2 regions of the Desulfitobacterium dichloroeliminans LMG P-21439 genome follow, and region 1 is predicted to be linked to the other one. Evidence: riboswitches for the same ligand, from Rfam matches in the RefSeq annotation. Region 1 holds a riboswitch; the other holds the start of a gene.
What was found. Region 1 has a riboswitch for cobalamin ahead of DESDI_RS04915 (bifunctional cobalt-precorrin-7 (C(5))-methyltransferase/cobalt-precorrin-6B (C(15))-methyltransferase). Riboswitches for the same ligand answer to the same signal wherever they lie in the genome.

Region 1 (7,281 bases):
AAGGTAGAAACCAACACCTGATAACCTCGCTTCTGGAATGCAGAGGCTAGTTCTCTACCATCCTCCGTCCCGGCCAAGATGAAGAGGTTCATAGCACATATCCCCTGGGAGTAACCATATAAGGACCCACCACGCGGGTATTCGAATTACCAATTATAACTGTGGTCAACATATCAATCGGAGATTGAGTAAACTCTTCTAGGGTCGTGATGACCACTTGGGATTCTCCCCGCAATGCTTCACGGACAATGCCCACGGGAGTGGCTGGGGAACGATATTCCAGCACCGCTTTGCGAACCCATTCAATCTGGTCCTGACGTCCCTTGCTCTTAGGATTATAGATGGCCATGACAAAATCTCCCTCTGCTGCCAGCTTAACGCGCTTCTGGATAACTTCCCAGGGGGTAAGCAAGTCACTGAGACTAAGCACAGCATAATCATGCATCAATGGTGCACCCAACAAAGACGCTGCAGCATTGGCGGCACTGATTCCTGGAATAATCTCCAAAGGGGTATCTAGGGCGTCTTTTTCTTCTAAACATTCAATCAAAATCCCCGCCATACCATAGACCCCAGCATCGCCGCTACTGACCAAAGCAATTCGCTGTCCCTCTAGGGCGATTTCGACAACCTCGCGACAGCGGTCGATCTCCTGCCGCATTCCTGTGGAGACTAACTTTTTCCCGGCAACCCAAGGACGAATCAAATCAATATAGGTTTTATACCCAGCAATTACATCCACTTCGCTCCAGAGATCTAAAACACGCTTTGTCATATGCTCTTCATCCCCGGGGCCAATCCCTACGACAAAAATCTTTCCTTGCTGATGGCCACTGTGACCCCGTTCAGCTTCAGTTTGGGGAGAATCAATTCCCCCTCTTTCGTTCCCAGTAAACTCGCTGCTTCGCATACCCCATCCACTCCAATCATCTCTTTGACATAGTCTGAAGAACTTAGCCTAAACTTTTCATTCAACTCTTGAATCTGCTGGGCTGAAAATGTTCTAAAGGGCACTCCGAGGTGATGGGCTGTCTCAATCAGTCCAGCCTCCTCAGCTTTTAAGTCGATGCTATATAGACCAAGAATGCTCTGAGAAGAAATCCCCAGCTGCCGGAGACTTTGAGCAACGGCTTTGCTAATCTGGTCTAGACTTGCTCCCTTGCGACACCCGACACCGATACTATAAATCCTAGGAATTAGACTTACTGGATGGCTCTTGTCAGTGCACAGATCGATCGGATCCTTTTCCCACTGGCTATCTCGAGGGGTAATCCATAGATGGGCATGTGCCTTTTCTTCATCCTTTACAAAGCAGTAAGCGGCGTCTTGACGAAGCGGATGTTCCTCCTGTAGACAATCCGTCCATACCCGTAGACAACTTTCCTCTAGTAAGATTCGATTGATATATTTTAATCCTGCTAAAGGCTCTATTGCCCAGCCGAACTGCCGCGCATACTCATCAGGTGCGATTAATCCCTGTCCATCAGTGGCTGTCGTCACCACCGGTTGTGCATCAAGCCACTGGGCCACAGTTCTTGTCCAGGCATTTGCTCCCCCTAAATGGCCGGATAACAAAGAGATGACAAACTCCCCCTTTTCATCCAGCACCAAGACTGCCGGGTCCCGATCTTTCCCCTGTAGATAGGGAGCAATCTGCCGAACTACAATCCCTGTAGCCATAATGAAAATCAAAAGCGAGCCGCTCTGCCATATCCTCGGCACGACTTCTTTTAATAGCTCAAAGTAGTGAGGATGCACGGTCTGCGCTCCATCAGTATACTGACCTTTGAGTCGCTGGTTAAGCCATAACTCCGGCTTCAGTGGTTCCTCGTCGGACCATCTCTCCACAATATTGCGAGCTGTGCTGAGGCCTTGACCGGTGAGCGCCACGAGGGCTACTTTCATACCAAATTTCCTTGCCGATACTCATGGGTAAATTCAGGGTCATAGAGCTTTGAACGTGCTCCTTTATCTCTGAGAAAATCCCCCACTAAGATTTGGGCGTGCTTTCGAATCCCTGCCTCTTTGACTCGCTGTTCAATCGTTGCCAAGGTCCCCTCCAGAATCTGTTCATCAGGCCAACTGGCCCGATATACAACGGCGACCGGCGTATTCGGGGGATAACTTTGGCCAAGAGATTCTACCACTTCACCAATCTCCTGCACACTAAGAAAAATCGCCATACTGGCCCGATGCTGTGCCAATAAGGCAAGATCTTCTTTTTCTGGTACAGGAGTTCTTCCGGCTAAACGCGTAAGGATTAAAGTTTGACTGACTTCGGGTAAGGTGAACTCTCTCTTGACAGCTGCCGCGGCAGCGAACACAGAACTTACCCCTGGGATCACCCCATAAGTCATTGCCAAGGCGTCCAACTGTTGCATTTGCTCTTGAATTGCACCATAAACACTGGGATCACCAGTATGTAAGCGCACAACCTTTTCACCCTTGCGTACTCCTTCCGCCATAATAGTGATGGTTTCTTCCAAGGTCAAACTGGCGCTATCAAAAAGAGCAATCCCTTCTCGGCAGTGCTTTAGGATTTCCGGATTGACTAATGATCCCGCATAGATGACTCGGTCAGCTTCTTCAAGTGCCTTTTTGCCTTTCAAGGTAATCAAATCCGGATCTCCAGGGCCTGCTCCTACGAAAAGGACTTGACCCAAGTCAACTTTCACCTGATCAACCAAGATCTTCACTCCTATCCTTCTTGTATAGCACAAGACTTAAATAATCCACTTTCTCTATCACTTCTCCTGGACTAAGCAGACGGATCTCTTCTCCTGTTTGACTGACACGTGTTGCTAAAACAGCTTGCGCTCCTGTCTTCTGAATATGATTAAGTACATCCGGCAGATTTCGTGATACTTTCATCAATACGAGATTAGGGTATTGCTCATACTCTTCTAATCCCTCGATACCTGGTAAAACTATTAAAGGGTCGTCGCCAATGGCTAAGGGCCAGTTTACCCGAGCTGCTGCAGCTGACATCGCAGTGATGCCCGGAATAGTCTCGATCTGATCCGGTTCAAGCTGACTTTTAAGAATCGCCAGCAGGTAACTGTAGGTACTATATAAAGAAGGATCTCCTAAAGTAAGAAAAGCGACCGAATGCCCTAGATCAAGCTCAGCTTTAATTTTCACTGCTGCTTGATGCCAGGCCGCTTGAAGTATTTCTTTATCCGCGGTCATGGGCATCTCCAACTCCAAAATTCTCACCCCAGAAGGGCAGTGGGCTTGTGCTATTTCCCAGGCAACACTTTCCCGCTCCATCTTGGACTTGGGTATGGCTATGACCTGCATCCCTTGCAGGATTTCCACGGCCCGCAGAGTGATTAGGCTCGGATCCCCTGGGCCAACACCCACCCCATACAACTTAGCTTTCCTTGTACTCTGAGGAATTGTTCGTTCATTTTGTTCTTGCTGCATTATGGTTCTCCTCCGTTCTGAAAATTCAATTTCACTCTAGTTAGTTTTCTTCCGCCCTGAGATGATAAATACCGGATTTTGTGCTTGGGCAAGATGAATATCCTTTATCCCCATCCCCTTCCAACGCACTGCTTGAATGGATACCACATCAATATCTTGATAAGCCAAACTTTTCAGGGCTTCCATACCACTAGCCAAGGTCTCTATTGTTACAGCAGTCATTACTACCCTACCCCCCGGTACAAGGGGAGCTTGTTGCAATATCTGTTGAATTTGGCCGTGACTCCCGCCGATAATACACACGTCCATGGGGGGGATACCTTGCAAAGCGACCGGGGCTGCCCCTCGAATCAGCCGAAGATTTCTGATTTGAAATTTTTCTTGATTTAGGAGAATGAGTTCCTGTGCCTCTGGATTCTCCTCGACGGCGTAGACACACCCCCGCTGGGCCAGAAGAGCTGCTTCAATACCGATACTGCCTGTCCCCGCTCCCACATCGAGGATTCTCGTGGAAGCTGTAATCTCGGCCTTCGCCAAAACCTGAATCCGAATTTCACTCTTGGTCATAGGCACATTCCCTCGGATAAACTCCTCATCATTAATACCAAACCCTTTAGGACAGGCAAGAAGCGATGCATCCCCGGCGAGCTTAGTCTCTTCAGGGTAGAGAAGCATCACTGCATTCGTAAAATCCCCTGCTGAGTCCATCAGTTCTTGGGCATCTGTATTTAACCACCTCTCCTCAGGATAAGACAGTGCATTTCCCACAGAAATCCTCGGATTAAATCCATACCTCTGATAGTAACGAGCGACCGCTTGGGGAGTGTTCTCGCCACCGGTCAATATCCCTATGGTTTGCTTAAGATTCAGAGGCAATGAATTCAACGAACGTCCATGGACACTGAGCAGCTCCGCCTCCTGCCAAGGGATTCCAGCACGGGCAAAAGCGAATTGAATCGAGCTGATTCCAGGGAACACTTGAATCTCCTCATGGGGAAATTCTCTCTTTAACAAGGGAAGAAGGCTATAATAACCCGGATCTCCTGAGACCAACACTCCAGCCTGCTTTCCTTGCTCTATCGCTCTTTGTAGCTTTTCTAGGGTCTCTGATAAATTACCACTGATTTGGTATGTATCTCCCTTAAAATCAGGAAATAGCTTGAGCGCCCGAGAGCCACCCAGTAAAACACCGCATTGCTTTACACTGTCTCGGATTGCTGGGGCAACCCACTCTGGCGTTCCCGGACCCATTCCCACGATTCGGATCATCCCTTATCTTCCCTTCCGTATAAAAATAAAAAGAGCCTTGAGCGGCTCTTTTACAACACCCATCGCTCGTAGGTGTGAATATAACAATTCAAGGCAGGTCTCCTGGCTTCCAGTCATCACGCCCCTTCCCTTCCCGGAATTATCTAGTGGGTTATTGAGGGGCACTCATGGTTCACAGTGGCGGGACCGCGCCGGATTTTCACCGACTTCCCTTTTCATCCTCAAAGAGGAACCTTGAACTTTTATTTAATTCTGACTCTTTTCTCTATTCCTTATCCTTGAATTCTCTATTTTTCCCGTAAATCCTGCTTGGCTTCCGGCCAATACCAAAATTCCTTGATAATATCCTCAGCTCGAGCATCCCAAGCAATAATCTCACCATTAAGCAAGGTGAATGCTGTACCCACCAGCAAATCCCCACGAACATGCTCCCGAGCCCGCTCACTTGCCCGATTCGCTAAATGGAAGAGCAAATCGCCCCATCCCTGAGCCAGTACTTCTTCAGCAGCCCCTTCAACTGTAGGAAATTCAGCGAACTTTAGCAATGACTCTTGGGGAACCCCGGCCAGTGCCGCATGTGCCACAAGAATCTCCATGCGAGCATCGGCCACATGGGTATGGGTATGAAATATTCCACCAGCAACTTTAATAAGCTTTCCGATATGGCCCAAAAGTACCACCTTCTCAAACTTGCGATAAGCGGCTTCTTCCAATAAAAAACCCACAAAGTTGCTCATCTGCACAATAGCTTCCTCGGGCACCCTCAGTTGTCCGCTGGCTACCTTAAACCCATAGTTGCCTGGGGTCAAAATAATAGCTTTATGACCATAGCCCATCGCTTGATCCAACTCCGGAAGGATCGAATTCTTAAACGCTTCTTCTGACATCGGGCGAACAATCCCTGTGGTTCCTAAGATAGATATTCCCCCGATGATTCCTAAACGGGGATTGAGAGTCTTTTGGGCAATACTCTCTCCTTCAGGCGCTTCAATCACAACCTGGACTTCTTCCCGAGGAAAAACTTCACGTACAGCCGCTTCAATCATTTGGTGTGGCACAGGATTGATGGCAGGCTCTCCCTGAGGGACTTGAAGTCCCTTTTTGGTGACGACACCTATTCCCCGACCACCGCAGATATGGATTTTTCCTTGGTCGGAAAGGATTCGCACCTGGGCTTGTATTTCTAGACCATGGGTAACGTCCGGATCATCTCCTGCATCCTTTATTATTCCTACCCGCGCCCAATCATTCTCCTTTTCTCTATTGTGAATTGGTAGGGGAAGCTGTTCTCCTCGAGGCAGAGTAATCTCGATCTTCGGACCCGGGTCTATTCCTTGGAGCCATAGACACGCGGCTTTCGCTGCTCCGGCTGCACAGCTTCCTGTGGTATATCCCGTTTTCCAAGAATGCCTTTCCTTCTTCTCTTTTCTCATATCTGCCGTCCTAACTTTCTTGGTATTAGCCTAGTAACTTAAATTTACTTTTGGGAGTCAAATTCATACATTTCTTTAATAAACAACCGCACTTGACCCATGCATTCGGCAAAGCGCTGATATTCCTCTTCACCCTTGGTTTCCAGAAACGCACCACAGCGATGTTCGAGGGCTTTTTCTATCTGAAAAATGGTCTCTTCTCCATGCTTGGTAAGAGCTATTTTTACATAACGCTCATCTTCAGGATCTCGTACACGCCTTAAGAAGCCAGCTGATTCTAATTTCTTACACATTGATGACGCATTACCACTGGAAAGGCCGATGATACTTCCTAAAGTACCTACAGTGTGGGGGCCACCTTCCTTAACTTCAACCAAAATACGAGTTTGCATCAAAGTTAAATCGTATTTTTCAACGATCGGGCGGAAAGCATTGGCCATACTCTCACTAATCGTCCTTAAAAAATCCCAAATCTCATTCTCAAACACCATACTTCTCATCGATACTGCCTCCAAAGCCAAACAAATAACTTCTTTACGCCATATATGTCCTAAATTCCACGTGTGTTTTTTATTAGCTTCAAAAATCACTATTTCACGAAGAATTTAGACTGCTTCTCACACATTGTAACATTATTTACAACCACCTTTCAATCATTTTTGATAAATCATTGATTTCATCTTTGCTGCAATGATACTTAATAAACTCTGCAAGTTATCCACAGAGCAACACTCAATTTTATTGATGATATTCTTATTATACCAGACATTTTTCATACACTCCCTTGTACGGATAGTTTTCCGACAACTTCATGATTACATATCTTGCGGTTTTGATTATTTTTGCTGCAAGAAATACATACTTCAAACGAAAGGTCTTTATTTGCTGTCTGTATTCTGAAGAGTCCAAGGAATCAAACTTGAACAACAAAAATAGGTTATATGAAAGCATCATCATTTGAAACACGGCTTCATTCGCCCAAAATGACTTTAGCAAGAGATGACCCACCGCCATGTCGTATTTGGCTTCTTTGATATAGTTTTCAGCATTACCACGCTTTTCATAGTATATAACTACTTTTTCAGAAAGCAAGGTAGTATTTGTTACAAAGAAAAAGTAGTCGTATTCGGAACCTTCTAAAAGTGATAATTGT
Region 2 (7,281 bases), 740 kb from region 1:
ACTAACAAATGTTCCGCGAAAATGGCCCATTGGTCAAGCGGCCTAAGACACCGCCCTTTCACGGCGGTAACACGGGTTCGAATCCCGTATGGGTCACCAAATTAGGGCGATTAGCTCAGCTGGGAGAGCGCCTGCCTTACAAGCAGGATGTCGGCGGTTCGATCCCGTCATCGCCCACCAAAATACGGCCCCGTGGTGTAGTGGTTAACATGCCTGCCTGTCACGCAGGAGATCGTCGGTTCAAGTCCGATCGGGGTCGCCATTTTAATTTAATAGCGCGAAACACATAGTGGGTAGGTGGCCGAGTGGTTAAAGGCGGCAGACTGTAAATCTGTTCCGAAAGGTACGGTGGTTCGAATCCATCCCTGCCCACCACTAAAAAAACGTCGCGGGATGGAGCAGCGGTAGCTCGTCGGGCTCATAACCCGAAGGTCGTCGGTTCAAATCCGGCTCCCGCAACCAAAGGTTTTAAGTCAACGGAAGTTGATTTAATAGAAGCGTAGGGATGTCGCCAAGCGGTAAGGCACCAGACTTTGACTCTGGCATTCGTAGGTTCGAATCCTGCCATCCCTGCCATTATGAGCCATTAGCTCAGTCGGTAGAGCACCTGACTTTTAATCAGGGTGTCCCGCGTTCGAGTCGCGGATGGCTCACCATTTTCTAACAAGGCAATGAGATGCGGGTGTAACTCAGTGGTAGAGTGTCACCTTGCCAAGGTGAAAGTCGCGAGTTCGAATCTCGTCACCCGCTCCAAAACAATGCGCTCGTAGCTCAGCTGGATAGAGCGTCTGACTACGAATCAGAAGGCCGGGAGTTCGAATCTCTCCGAGCGCACCATTTTAAATTGTATTAAACAATCCCTTACGCCGTTATAGCTCAGTTGGTAGAGCGCATCCTTGGTAAGGATGAGGTCACCGGTTCAAATCCGGTTAACGGCTCCATAAACAATGCGGGAGTGGCGGAACTGGCAGACGCGCACGTTTGAGGGGCGTGTGGGTAACTCCATACGGGTTCAAGTCCCGTCTTCCGCACCATAAGTAAATATTGCGGAGAAGTACTCAAGTGGCTGAAGAGGACGGTTTGCTAAACCGTTAGAGTGGGTAACTGCTGCGAGGGTTCGAATCCCTCCTTCTCCGCCAGTCAATATATAAAGCACTATTCCTCGATAGCTCAACGGTGGAGCAACCGGCTGTTAACCGGTAGGTTGTAGGTTCGAATCCTACTCGGGGAGCCATGGCAGGGTAGCCAAGTGGTCTAAGGCAAGTGGTTCATACCCGCTCATTCGAGAGTTCAAATCTCTCCCCTGCTACCACACCTGCGGGTGTAGCTCAATGGTAGAGCGCTAGCCTTCCAAGCTAGTTACGTGAGTTCGATTCTCATCACCCGCTCCATACAGAAATTTTAACCGCACTGAAATCAGTGCGGTTTTTGTTGTAATATATACCGAATCATTATATAAAACCTGTTATCTTGGTTGAGCTTGAACCAAAACACATTCGTTGCTAACTAGCATTAAGCCTTTTTCGCGTCCCTTACGAAGCGCTTCTTGACATTCTGCGCCGGGTTGCATCCATACTCTTTTGATGCCAAGTTGAGCACATTCATCGATTATTTTTTCAGTTACTGAGGGTGGAACGATTATACTGACTACGTCAGGCAGGGTAGGTAATGAGCTCAATGAGGGATAGCAAGGCTCTCCATCAATCTCAGAAAGCTTTGGATTGATGGGGTAGACAGTGTAGCCGCTTCTTTTCAGTTTTTTATAAACCTTGTGGCCAAATTTGGCTGGATCCGATGATACTCCGACGACCGCCCAAATTTCCTGATTTAAGCATTCTTGAATATTATTTTGCATTGTTGCGCACCTCAATCTTCTTATATTTCTATTGGGTTATATTCCTATTATAACAACTGCAAGTTCAACATGCGATGCGTCACCTTAAAATGGCAATATATTATGGATAAGATTTTTCTTGATTATATACATTTTGTATAGAAACTTGCTATAATGTTCTTATAATTGAAAAGAGGAAGAGTTAGATTTTCCGAAAGGAAAATCTTAAGGGAAGTCAGTCGATCTGACGCGGTGCCCGCCACTGTAAGAGGGAGTTAATCCACACTAATGTCACTGGAGTTTATCTGAGAAGACGTGGGTTAATGAAGAACTTAAGCCAGGAAACCTGCTCGCCTCCATAGTTCAAAGCAACCTACGGGATGTTAGGGAGGTAGATATCATGTTCGAGATATTTGTATCAAGTTCAGGATAGGACCCTTTCCGTTGGAAAGGGTCTTTTTGTGCTATTAAGATTGAAGGAGTGAGGCCATGTCCAAGCGCTTACAACTCTTTATTGGCTTATTATTGATGTTGCTTAGTGTTCCATACAAAGCATCAGCTATGCATATTATGGAAGGATTTTTGCAACCTGGCTGGGCAGTTGCCTGGGGTGCTTTAACCATACCTTTTGTTGTATTGGGGATATTCTCCATTAAAAAGACCATTTCGTCTAATCCTCGCTTAAAAATACTCTTAGCTATGGCAGGAGCGTTTGCCTTTGTTCTATCGGCTTTGAAACTACCTTCGGTTACGGGGAGTAGCTCACATCCCACTGGGGTAGGTTTTGGAGCGATTCTTTTTGGCCCTACTGCGATGACTGTCATCGGGGTAATTGTGCTTTTGTTTCAAGCTCTGCTTTTAGCCCACGGAGGTCTGACGACTCTCGGGGCAAATGCATTTTCAATGGCAGTGGTCGGCCCTTTTGTGGCCTATGGTGTTTATAAGCTAGTTCAAAAATTCAGAGGCCCTCAATGGCTGGGCGTGTTTTTGGCAGCGTCATTAGCTGATTTAGCTACTTATGTTATGACATCAGTGCAACTTGCTTTAGCTTTTCCGGCTGAAGTGGGAGGTTTTGCGGTTTCTCTAGCCAAGTTCATGGGGATTTTTGCAGTGACTCAGATTCCTCTAGCTATTAGTGAGGGAATCCTAACTGTAATCATCTTTAACGCCTTGAGTAGTTATGGCAAAGAAGAAATGAAAGATCTCAAGCTTTATACAAAGGAGGTCTAAGGTATGGCGAATTCAGTTGTTGAAAAAACAAAGAAATTCAGTATGAAGGTAAATCTTGTGCTCCTATTGAGTGTTGTCGTTATAACTGTCACACCCTTGTTTCTCCTCAAGAATGCTGAATTTTCCGGAGCAGATGGATTGGCAGAGGAAGAAATCATGAACCTTCAAGCCGACTACGCCCCCTGGTTTTCCCCACTCTTTGTGCCTGCCAGCGGAGAGATTGAAAGCTTACTTTTTGCGCTTCAAGCTGCTCTTGGGGCTGGAGTGATTGGTTTTGGTCTAGGATATCTTAAAGGACGAAGTAAGGACTAGAAGCGGAATTCGGTGACTGCTGAACGATGCGCGAAAGGAGCTCTGTGAAAAATGCTTAATACAGATACTTATGCTTATGCTTCACAGCTCAAGGTCATCGAACCGATGCAGAAATTTATCTTTGCCATCCTGACGATGGGGGTGTGCCTTTGGGCGGATAACCGTCTTATCTCCATAGCTGTAATAATAATCATGAGTAGCATTGTCATACTACGTGGAGGCACACCCCTACCATATTTTCTGAAATTAATATCGATACCCATGGCCTTTTTAATAATAAGTGCTTTTACCATTGCGATTGGGTTCTCAATCGATCAACAGAATTTTATATTGGCCATACCTGTAGCAAATTTTTGGCTGGGTATCACTCAAAGCGGATTGCAGCAAAGCATTAATCTGTTTTTTAGAGTATTGGGCTCTGTATCCTGCTTATATTTTCTTGCTCTGAGCACCCCAATGGTGGATTTGTTTTCCGTCCTTCGAAAACTTCGACTTCCTAAGTTGATGATAGAAATGATGGAGCTAATTTATCGTTTCATATTTGTACTTTTGGAAACTGCAGGGACCATGTATACCGCCCAAAATTCTCGACTGGGTTATGTCAACCTTGTTTCAGGGTATCGTTCCATGGGGAGCCTAGTTTCAGCTTTGTTTATTCGCTCTTATAAGCGTTCCAATGAATTATATACTTCTTTGGAGGCTCGGGGATATGATGGAGAGCTTAGAGTCCTGGAAGAAAAATATGTTGGCAATAAATCGCTACTTTACATGGCTGTTGGTATTAACGGGCTGTTAATCTTACTGGCTAGTGTACTAAAGTAGGACTTCGCGAATTAAATTCGTCGTGATTCGTCGACTAGTTGGAATTCAACCCTGTTCAAGCTGTTCGGGAACTGGATTTTCGGATCAGGATAGAGATGACGTTAGATGAGGAAGAAGAGATAGAATGAATGATACTATATTAGAATTAAGAGATCTCCATTATTATTATCCTGACGGGACGCATGCTCTCAAAGACGTCAACATAAAGATCAAGAAAGGGCATGTTACAGCTTTGTTGGGGGGCAATGGGGCAGGTAAGTCCACTCTGTTTCACCATCTAAATGGGATTGTAAAGCCTTCTTCAGGTATCGTGTTCTTTAATAATCAGCCTGTGAATTACTCCCGAAAGGGGCTCGTCGATCTAAGACAATCGGTCGGGATGGTTTTTCAAGATCCGGATAACCAGCTTTTTTCGGCTAGTGTTTATCAGGATATTTCCTACGGGGCGCTAAATCTTCAGTTGCCAGAGGAAGAAGTGCGGAGAAGGGTGGAGCGTGCTCTGGTGAGAACAGGAATTGCTCACTTGCGTAATAAACCTACCCATGCACTTAGTTTTGGACAGAAAAAACGTGTAGCAATCGCCGGGGTGTTAGTTATGGAACCACGGATCTTGGTATTGGATGAACCGACGGCAGGGTTGGATCCTAAGGGAATATCGGAGATTCTCAAGCTCTTAAAACAAACTCAACAAGAGATGGATTTAACGATACTTATTGCTACCCATGATATCGATATAGTTCCGCTCTTTTGCGATTATGTGTTTGTTATGGATGAAGGAAAAGTCTGTTTAGAAGGAACCTGCGGAGAAGTATTTGCTAGGAAAGAGGCCCTGCGCAGTGTTAATCTCAGGCTACCAAGAGTTGGACATCTCATGGAGATTTTAGCGAATCGAGATGACTTCGAACTAGACGATATTCCCATGACAATTTCCGGAGCACGCAGGGAGTTGAAAAAATGGAGAGAGCGCAGCGGTAGGGGACAAGAGGTTTTTTGGGGGGATTAGTAATAATACTTGACTGTTCGCTATTTTTTGTTATAATATTTATTGTCACGCGGAAGTGGCTCAGCGGTAGAGCATTGGCTTCCCAAGCCGAGGATCGCGGGTTCGAATCCCGTCTTCCGCTCCATAAGTAGTCGAGACGTCGCAAGGGTTTGCGGCGTTTTTTGTTTTGGGGGGTTACCATGGACAGAAGCAGTTTTAAAAGCAAGGCAGAATATATGAATATTGATGATGTATGTGCTTATCTATCTATATCTAAGGCTACAGCGAAAAATTGGATTAGGAGCAATAAGCTTAAACCTATTGAAGGATATGGGCAGAAGAGTTTTTTTCTGCGAGGTGAGGTTGCAGCGCTTTTAAAACAAATAAAGAGTGGAGCTTTACCCAATCTAAAGACACGACGTAATAAAGCCTTTGTTTCAGGAGCAGTAATTCCCAAGAACTACCTTCAAAACAAATTGGGTATCGATATTGTTGAGAATATTATTGCCCAGACCCATGCTATCGATTTGCCGGAGGATTACGCACGCGTGATATTGGCAGAATATGCGTTGAAATTATTGAACAGTCGTAACATGGGAATGAGGGAATCGGCGAAAAGAGGAGATCTTTTTTCTAAGAATCCTGAGAATTGTATACTGCCACTGTATCTCCAAGACAGACAGGTCGCTGGCTGTTATTATTCGTTGATTAGTGATCTTCTTGAGGGGATAAAGGATCTCGAAATAAAAATCAGTCGCTTATCTCCAACACTATGTTTTCCTTTAACATACATTGATGGTCAAGACGTATTAGGTCTCTTATATATGTCCTTACAGAACATAGGTGCACGAAAGACTCAAGGTGTATATTATACCCCTTCGACTGTTGTAAGGGATGCCGTAGATCAGCTCATGCCTGAACTTAATAAAAATAGTAAACTTCTTGATCCCTGCTGTGGAACAGGGAATTTTTTAATCTATGCCCATAAATGTATGAAAGAGTTAGAAGGATTGTATGGCTATGATATTGACCCTTTAAGTGTATCCTTGACACGGATCAATATGGCTTTGGCTACCAAGACGGATAATATTGAGCTGCTCTATCGTAATTTCATTTGCCAAAATGCTTTACTTCGTGAATCGCAATCTGAGTTTGATGTGATTATCGGTAATCCTCCTTGGGGCTTCAACTACAATCTAGAGGAACAAAAAACTTTAAGAGAAGTCTATTGTTCCGCCCATACGAAGACCGTCGAGTCCTTTTGTGTTTTCACCGAATTTGCTTTGAAAAATGTAATTGATGGAGGCAAAGTTGCATTTGTTTTGCCTCAGTCTCTTCTCAATGTGAAAATACATCAGCCTTTGCGTGATTATCTATGGAGAAACGCCAAAATTAAACGCATTCGTTATTGGGATGATGTCTTTGACGGGGTACAATGTCCGGCAATAACTTTAACCTTGGAGAAGGACCAAGAAGAGTTGGGGATTAAAGGGATGGAGGTTGTTACAAACTACAGTGCGTTTAATATCAATAGTGAAAGAGTTCTTGCTCAAGCCAATTGGAATTTTAACCTGACTGATGAAGAATACACCTTGCTGCAAAAAATTGAATCCGCCGATAAAATCATTCAATTAAAAGACAAAGCTGATTTTGCTTTAGGGATTGTAACAGGAGATAATAAGAAGTTTCTTTCTAATATAAGGGATGAGTTTTCTGAACCTATTTATAGAGGAAGTGATGTCTTTAAATATAAATGTCGACCTGCTAAGAATTTTTTAAGGTTCGAGCCTAGTGCATATCAGCAAATAGCACCTATTAATCTCTATAGAGCAAAGGAGAAGCTGATTTATCGTTTCATCGGGGGGAAACTGATTTTTGCTTACGATTCTACTCAAACGCTAACTCTAAATAGCGCGAATATAATGATCCCTAAAATTGAGGATGTTAGTGTTAAATACATACTCGCCGTTTTAAATTCTAGGGTTGTCCAATATTATTTTAATAAACGCTTTAATACCTTGAAAATTTTGCGTTCCCAAATTGAAGACTTACCTATACCTATCTTGGCTAGAGAGCAGCAGTTTAATATTGTTCAAAAAGT

Region 2: it holds a riboswitch for cobalamin, as region 1 does, so the genes downstream of both, DESDI_RS08650 (energy-coupling factor ABC transporter permease) here and DESDI_RS04915 (bifunctional cobalt-precorrin-7 (C(5))-methyltransferase/cobalt-precorrin-6B (C(15))-methyltransferase) in region 1, are expected to answer to the same signal.

Annotation. Positions count from the first base shown of each region.
Region 1 covers NC_019903.1:1,061,354-1,068,634, reverse strand. Annotated here, with positions in the region: gene cobK (precorrin-6A reductase) at 1-92, opposite strand, end outside; gene cobJ (precorrin-3B C(17)-methyltransferase) at 89-775, opposite strand; gene DESDI_RS04930 (cobalt-precorrin 5A hydrolase) at 802-1,905, opposite strand; gene cobM (precorrin-4 C(11)-methyltransferase) at 1,902-2,696, opposite strand; gene cobI (precorrin-2 C(20)-methyltransferase) at 2,680-3,426, opposite strand; gene DESDI_RS04915 (bifunctional cobalt-precorrin-7 (C(5))-methyltransferase/cobalt-precorrin-6B (C(15))-methyltransferase) at 3,463-4,695, opposite strand; cobalamin riboswitch at 4,771-4,947, opposite strand; gene cbiD (cobalt-precorrin-5B (C(1))-methyltransferase CbiD) at 4,983-6,128, opposite strand; gene DESDI_RS04905 (MarR family winged helix-turn-helix transcriptional regulator) at 6,173-6,628, opposite strand; gene DESDI_RS04900 (IS1380-like element ISEcp1 family transposase) at 6,885-7,281, opposite strand, start outside.
Region 2 covers NC_019903.1:1,804,846-1,812,126, forward strand. Annotated here, with positions in the region: tRNA gene DESDI_RS08570 (tRNA-Glu) at 24-99, shown strand; tRNA gene DESDI_RS08575 (tRNA-Val) at 105-180, shown strand; tRNA gene DESDI_RS08580 (tRNA-Asp) at 187-262, shown strand; tRNA gene DESDI_RS08585 (tRNA-Tyr) at 292-375, shown strand; tRNA gene DESDI_RS08590 (tRNA-Met) at 388-462, shown strand; tRNA gene DESDI_RS08595 (tRNA-Gln) at 502-576, shown strand; tRNA gene DESDI_RS08600 (tRNA-Lys) at 581-656, shown strand; tRNA gene DESDI_RS08605 (tRNA-Gly) at 679-753, shown strand; tRNA gene DESDI_RS08610 (tRNA-Arg) at 761-837, shown strand; tRNA gene DESDI_RS08615 (tRNA-Thr) at 866-941, shown strand; tRNA gene DESDI_RS08620 (tRNA-Leu) at 950-1,034, shown strand; tRNA gene DESDI_RS08625 (tRNA-Ser) at 1,049-1,139, shown strand; tRNA gene DESDI_RS08630 (tRNA-Asn) at 1,160-1,234, shown strand; tRNA gene DESDI_RS08635 (tRNA-Ile) at 1,236-1,312, shown strand; tRNA gene DESDI_RS08640 (tRNA-Gly) at 1,318-1,391, shown strand; gene DESDI_RS08645 (CoA-binding protein) at 1,466-1,855, opposite strand; cobalamin riboswitch at 2,017-2,202, shown strand; gene DESDI_RS08650 (energy-coupling factor ABC transporter permease) at 2,324-3,064, shown strand; gene DESDI_RS08655 (energy-coupling factor ABC transporter substrate-binding protein) at 3,068-3,376, shown strand; gene cbiQ (cobalt ECF transporter T component CbiQ) at 3,428-4,198, shown strand; gene DESDI_RS08665 (ATP-binding cassette domain-containing protein) at 4,323-5,201, shown strand; tRNA gene DESDI_RS08670 (tRNA-Gly) at 5,251-5,325, shown strand; gene DESDI_RS08675 (TaqI-like C-terminal specificity domain-containing protein) at 5,381-7,281, shown strand, end outside.